2 regions of the Pseudoalteromonas sp. MMG012 genome follow, and region 2 is predicted to be linked to the other one. Evidence: riboswitches for the same ligand, from Rfam matches in the RefSeq annotation. Region 2 holds a riboswitch; the other holds the start of a gene.
The links. Region 2 has a riboswitch for cobalamin ahead of J8L97_RS00700 (ABC transporter ATP-binding protein). Riboswitches for the same ligand answer to the same signal wherever they lie in the genome.

Region 1 (3,418 bases), on a different contig from region 2:
TGAATTTGTGCTACAAGGTAATGACTATCAAGAACTAGCACAATGGCGAGATAAGATCATTAATCGAGCTCAAAAGAACAAAGGGCTCGTTCGACTCGACCATGACTACAAAGAAACTTTTCCACAGTTTTTAATTCAAATAGATAAAACTAAAGCGGCTGATTTAGGTGTGTCTATCAGTGATATAGGTAATACGCTTGAAACAATGTTGGGGCAACGCAGAGTCACCACCTTTATCGATCGGGGTGAAGAGTATGATGTCATACTAAAAGGCACAAAAGCTGACTTTGGCGGTCCCAATGATATCGCAAATATTTTTGTCAAATCACGTACTGATGAACTGATCCCTCTTGACAGCTTGATCAGCATCAATGAAGCGGCCACCGCGTCACGTCTAAATAGATACAACAGAATGCGTGCTATAACGATCACGGCAAACTTAGCGAATGGCTATACGTTGGCTGAAGCTCTGGACTTCTTAAACACTGTTGCAGCTGAAGAGAATAATATTGATGGTGCAATAGACTACAAAGGTGAATCACAACTGTTTTATGAAGGTGAATCAGCCATGACTTACGTCTTTATCTTAGCACTAACCGTGACTTTTTTAGTGCTCGCAGCACAATTCGAAAGCTTTATTCACCCACTAGTAATTATGTTAACTGTGCCACTTGGCCTCGTTGGTGCGATGTACGGACTTTACCTAACCGATAGCTCGCTCAATATATATAGCCAAATTGGTATCGTCATGTTAATTGGTTTGAGTGCCAAAAACGGTATTCTGATTGTTGAATTTGCCAATCAACTGCGTGACAAAGGTATCGCATTTGAACAAGCCATCGTAACGGCATCGGTCCAGCGCTTAAGGCCTATCATTATGACTTCACTTACGACTGTAATGAGCGCAATTCCACTCGTTATGGCTGTTGGCCCCGGTTCTGAGAGTCGAATGGTGATTGGTGTCGTGGTTTTTGCTGGGGTGAGTGTATCCACATTACTCACTTTATTTGTGATCCCTTGTGCGTATAACTTATTGTCTAAAAACACACAATCACCAGAGTTTTTAGCGCTACAATTAGAGCAACAGGCTACAGCTATAAAAAAGGTTGAACATGACTAGTATAAAAAAAGCCACTTTTGGTGGCGGCTGCTTTTGGTGTATTGATGCTGCATTTCGTCGCGTTAGAGGAGTTACATCGGTTCGCTCAGGCTATACAGGTGGACACACACCAGAGCCAACTTATAAAGCTATTTGCCAAGGTGATAGCGGCCACGCAGAGGTAGTGGAAGTAAGCTTTGACAGCACCATGGTTAATTACGACACTTTACTGGCTATGTTCTTTACGTTACATGATCCAACCCAGTTAAATCGCCAAGGTAATGACATTGGTACACAATATAGAAGTGTGATTTATTATCACGATGAATATCAGCATCGCACAATCAGTGATACGATCACAAACATTCAGCAACAAATATCAGCACCTATTGTTACCGAAGTCAGCGAAGCACAAACATTCTACGCGGCAGAAGACTACCATCAAGACTATTTTAATGAGAACCCTAATCAGGGGTATTGCAGTATGTTAATTGCGCCAAAAATAGCAAAGTTTGAACAACGATTTGTGAATAACATAGATTAAAACTCCCGTCTAATGAATGGGATGCCATAGAAAGCTTGCTTTCGAACATCCCAAAAAACCATAACACCTTGATTTTTAATAAACAAAAATCATTCACCCTCTTTTATCGCCATCAAATATAATTTAGAAATCGACATAACACAATTATCAAGACACCGTATAGACTTTGACATTTACCTATAAAGACCTCAGACTACGCGTCAAAATAGTGAGGTGCTTAATCCTCTTGTATCGGATAAAGATAATCGGGAAATTAGTGCCGTAACCACCTTGGTTAAATAGTCTAATACTGCCCCCGCAACGGTAATGGCTGAGCAAACATGTTCACCAAAGTCCGGAGACCGGCCTCACTATAAAATCCAGTTTATAATATTGCGGTGGGCAATATGGGATATATCGTGATGCTTTAGCATGACTGTATTTCTCATTGCTCCCCTAATAATGAGATACTTATGCAACTATTTATGTTTTTTGTGTTCGCTTTATTGGTCATACCCACAGTATCAAGCAAAGAGGTCGCGCCCAGTGACAGCACCAACATAGAAATTTTAGAAGTTGAACATACAGGCAGCTATTCACCCTCTTATAAAATTTTCCAGCGTCATGAGTTTATTAATAGTGCTCAAACCTTGTCCGATATTCTAAGCTCTATAAATGGTATTCAAATACGCCAAATCAGTGGACTCGGTAACCCAGTTGCAATTTCTATCCGAGGTTCAAATAGTAAGCAAGTACAATTTTATATTGATGGGCAGCTCGTCAACGACAGTCAATTTGGTGGATTCGATTTAAATCAAATCCCAACAGAGCAAATTCAGAGCATAGAAATAAGTAAAAGCCAAGCCATTGGGACTGGGGCTACTCCCATTGGCGGTGTTGTAAGGATCAATACGTACAATCCAGATAGCTCACAAAAAAAGCTATCAGCCGTCGTCGGATCTTTTGGTCATACCGAATTAAATGCTACGGTCAATACGATTTTTGACCAGCATACTTTAACGCTCGGCGCACAAACGCTAAATACCAATAATAATTACCAATACTTAGTGCCTCAAACGTTTAACAACCCTTCTATTTCTGAAAAGCAGGCATTGCTTAACAATGGCTACAGTAAAAATACACTCTATATCAATGATAATATAAAATTTGAAAACAACAGAGTTAGAATTCACGGGCAATATTCAGATCAAACGAAAGAGTTACCGAATTATAGAAATAACTCCCCTGAAACCACATCCAATTTAGCCACTAAAACATGGCGTCTCGGCTATTTGCATACGTTGCATGATATACATGCTTATGTACCCAGCATTGAGCTGGATAGCTATTATCAAGATAAGAGTGAAATTTATTTAGACGCCCCCAACGGAGTTTCAGAGCAAAGTTATCATTATAACTCTGATAAAAAACATGTGAGCGTAAAGCCAACGGTTATCTGGGACAGTTATACATTTACACCTTTTATTACCCTCACCGACCACGCCTTTCAGTCCGAACAATTCATAAATGATCAAGCAAATCCATGTAATGGCATCAGCGAATGCGATATCAAAGCGCAATTGCAGCAAACAAGCTACGGCACACGTATCGAGTGGCAAGGAAATACACTACCTATTAATATATATGGGTTGTACAACAAGCTACACAACAAATCGAGTAATGAGCCTCTCAAAAGTACAACAGCGCAAACGCTATATGCTAACGACCAGTTCGATACACATGAGTTAGGAGCTACCTATCAATGGCACGAAGTTGTTGCTGAATTCGTTTTCTCT
Region 2 (3,418 bases):
GCTATAACAACCCATTTTTTTGATAAAAACTCAGAATCTGATGTGTGTTGAGAAAAAATACTCACCAACTGAAAAGCAACACACTCTAACTGCCCTAATGCGCCGAGTGGTTTGGTTTTTAAATCAATCTTTTGTTTTATTTGTGCTGAAAATTTATTATCTAATGGCTTTACCATATGTTTATTCTCATTATGTATTTCACAACCCAACTAGGCTGACCGCTTTCGAAACATCAGCAGACCTAAGAAAAAGACACTGCCAATTGCTGAAGTGATCACGCCAATCGGTAACTCTTGATTTTCTAATGCGACCCGTGCAATAACGTCAACCCAAATCATTAACAACCCACCACTCAACGCTGTTGCGAACAGCCCTAAAGTTGTCGCTTGAGACACAAAAAAACGTACAATATGTGGGATCATCAATCCTACAAACCCGACGCCACCACACATTGCGACTAACACAGCCGTTAACAACGAACTCAACAGCAACATACCTAAACGTAGCTTTTCAACGCTCACACCTAGAGTCGTAGCACTTTCATCACCCAGTAAAAGGGCATTGATTGAACGGCGTAACAGCAGCATCACCAACATGCAAGCACAGACCACAAAAGAGGGTAACCATAGCCACTGCCAATCGGCTCTGCTAAAACTGCCTAAGTTCCAAAATAAAATAGCGCTGATCGCCTGAGGATCGCTCCAATACAATAATAAACTTGTAAACGCACTGAATAGGAAGGACAACGCAACCCCAGCCAATAACATCGCCTCTACTTGAGCAGAGCCTCGCCCTTTTGCAATCAACAACAAGAGCGTCATGGCCAACAAGCTACCGGCAAACGCTGCCCCTGAAAGCGCAAGACCAGCTTGAATGCCTGTCAGTGCGAACAGTAATACAACCCCAAAAGATGCGCCAGATGAAATACCAAAAAGATAAGGATCAGCCAAAGGGTTACGAGTCACCGTCTGTAAAATGAGTCCAGCCAATGCTAAGCCACTACCTGCAATAAATGCGAGAATAACGCGTGGCAAACGTAGCTCAACCACAATTTTTTGTGAGAAGTCATTTGCTTGATATTGCCACAGTGCATTAAAGACATGCTCCCCCGTAATATCAATTGCTCCCAACTTCAACGCCATAAAAAAACTGAATACACAACCAAAGAACAGTACACATATTGTAACGATACGCTTCATAATGCATATCCGTAATGATACCGAATATGTGGGACTTGCTCGATGCCTTCATAAGGGCATGAAACAGAACTTACCGATGCACATACGCCATAAACATCCGCCAACAATTGTGCATTGAACACGTCAAGTGGTTTTCCATGTGCAACTAAAGCACCTTCCTTTAAAACGAGTATTTCATCGCACAATGCACCAGCAAGATTTAAGTCATGAAAAGAAGCGAGTACTGTGATGTTGAGTGATTTAGCAAGCTCCATTATTTGAATTTGATACTTCACATCAAGGTGGCTCGTTGGCTCATCCATAATCAAAAACACAGGCTGCTGTACTATCGCTCGCGCAATTAATACCCGTTGCTTTTCACCACCGGAAAGATAAGAAAATGGCTGGCGAGTTTTATCACTGAGACCTACTTTATCGATAGCACTGGCTACAGCTAATTTATCTTGTAAACTCACAGCACTAAATAATGACTTGTGAGGTAATACCCCCATTGCCACTACATCAAAAACACTCAAATTAAATTGGTCTGGGATCTCTTGTAACACCACTGCGACTTGCCTTGCGTAGTCTTGTCTTGAGTAATGGCATAAAGGCTTGCCTAAAAAGACAATTTCTCCCGTCGTTGGGGTTGTATATCGATATAGGCTTCGTAACAACGAAGATTTTCCAGCTCCATTAGGGCCAATTAAGCCAACAAACTTGCCTGTATCAATCGAGAAGTTAATATCACTGAGTATCTGATTATCATCAATTTTCAGCGCAAGATCACGTACTTCAATAACTTTCGTTTGGCACTTTTTAGCGTCTTCCACAGTGCCCCTTTAGCATCAGTTAAGCTTTAACAAGCGATTGAATAAATCAGCAGTGTACGCGTTATATCAAGGTGAGCAATATAAAAGACAACCCATCATATCATTTGAAATATGGGTATTATGAAGCATATTGAACAACTCAGAGTACGCCCGCTCATGAGAAAGTTGTTGGTCTTGGTATCTGACTTTCGTACTCACAGTACTTTACAGTTGCGGGGACAGTTGAACATTTGCAGTTCATTCCCAAGAAATACCAACAAACAACCGTATTATGCTGTCTAGACGTCTAAAATACAACTTTAGGCCAAGCGACACCTTGTTCATCATAGTACACCTGCACTTTTATTACGCTAGCATACCCAACATCAAAAATACTAAGCTGTTTCACGCTATTACTAGGAAACTGCAGAATCATAGCCAACAACTGTTTAATAACACCTGCGTGGGTTATTACCAAGCTACACTCATCGTTTGGGATCGCTAGCTGTGATTGCCACCAAGTTTGAACTCGTAAATGAAAATTCGTCATAGACTCTGCATCTTGTGGCGTATGTGACCAAGGATCAGCCCAAAAATCACCGATGCTCGGTTTATCAGTATTGCACCATAACCACTCAAAAGGCTTGCCATCCCACAGGCCAAAGTCCATTTCTTGCAAATCATCAACTATCTCAACAGATAATTGCCTTTGTTCGCTAATTTTTGTCGCAAACTTACTGCATCTAACTAGTGGGGAGCTGAAGATTTGCGTTACTGCGGTAATACCTTTCATTACATCTTCTAGTTGCTGCCAACCGAGAGGACTGAGATTTATATCAGAACGGCCACATAATATACCTTGCTCGACGATTTCACCATGACGCAAAAAATACCATGTGCTCTGCATAACCCCTCCTCCCAAAATTCAGATACAAAAATGCGAGCCTATAGCTCGCATTAAAATTAGCAACAACCTGCTACTAACGTCATTTTATTAGCATATTATAAAATTTGGTTTTCTTTCCAAATTTGCTCTTTAGCTAAGCGCTTTTTGCGTCGATCACATGGATCATCGCAGTCACATGCTTTATCAATACCAACAGAACCAAGGCCACCACAACTACTTGCCATAGATTTCTTCTGAACAATCACACCGATTGCCATTGCCGTAACAATTAAAATCAGTAAACCAAATGTAAGTAAAAACAGCGACATTGCACAGGCCTCTTAAAATGCAAAAAAACAACTCAACTATTGAGCTGACGACGGTATAAAACACCCCTCATTATAACGCGGTTACTCCTTACTCACAAATAAGGTTTAAACTGTTCACTGGCATAAGTAACTAATCCAGTATCACTTTTGCTTATCAAATATACAGCCAAGTTATGTTTTTCTGCGTAAGCCTTAGCTCGTTCTGCTCCCATT

Region 1: another riboswitch for cobalamin. It lies ahead of J8L97_RS04560 (TonB-dependent siderophore receptor); the one in region 2 lies ahead of J8L97_RS00700 (ABC transporter ATP-binding protein).

What each region holds. Positions count from the first base shown of each region.
Region 1 is NZ_JAGJEF010000008.1:75,385-78,802, reverse strand. Features, by position in the region: gene J8L97_RS04570 (efflux RND transporter permease subunit) at 1-1,120, shown strand, start outside; gene msrA (peptide-methionine (S)-S-oxide reductase MsrA) at 1,113-1,643, shown strand; cobalamin riboswitch at 1,838-2,008, shown strand; gene J8L97_RS04560 (TonB-dependent siderophore receptor) at 2,096-3,418, shown strand, end outside.
Region 2 is NZ_JAGJEF010000001.1:147,611-151,028, reverse strand. Features, by position in the region: gene cobT (nicotinate-nucleotide--dimethylbenzimidazole phosphoribosyltransferase) at 1-176, opposite strand, end outside; gene J8L97_RS00705 (iron ABC transporter permease) at 210-1,199, opposite strand; gene J8L97_RS00700 (ABC transporter ATP-binding protein) at 1,196-2,011, opposite strand; cobalamin riboswitch at 2,160-2,292, opposite strand; gene J8L97_RS00695 (histidine phosphatase family protein) at 2,298-2,897, opposite strand; gene nqrM ((Na+)-NQR maturation NqrM) at 2,993-3,205, opposite strand; gene J8L97_RS00685 (FAD:protein FMN transferase) at 3,298-3,418, opposite strand, start outside.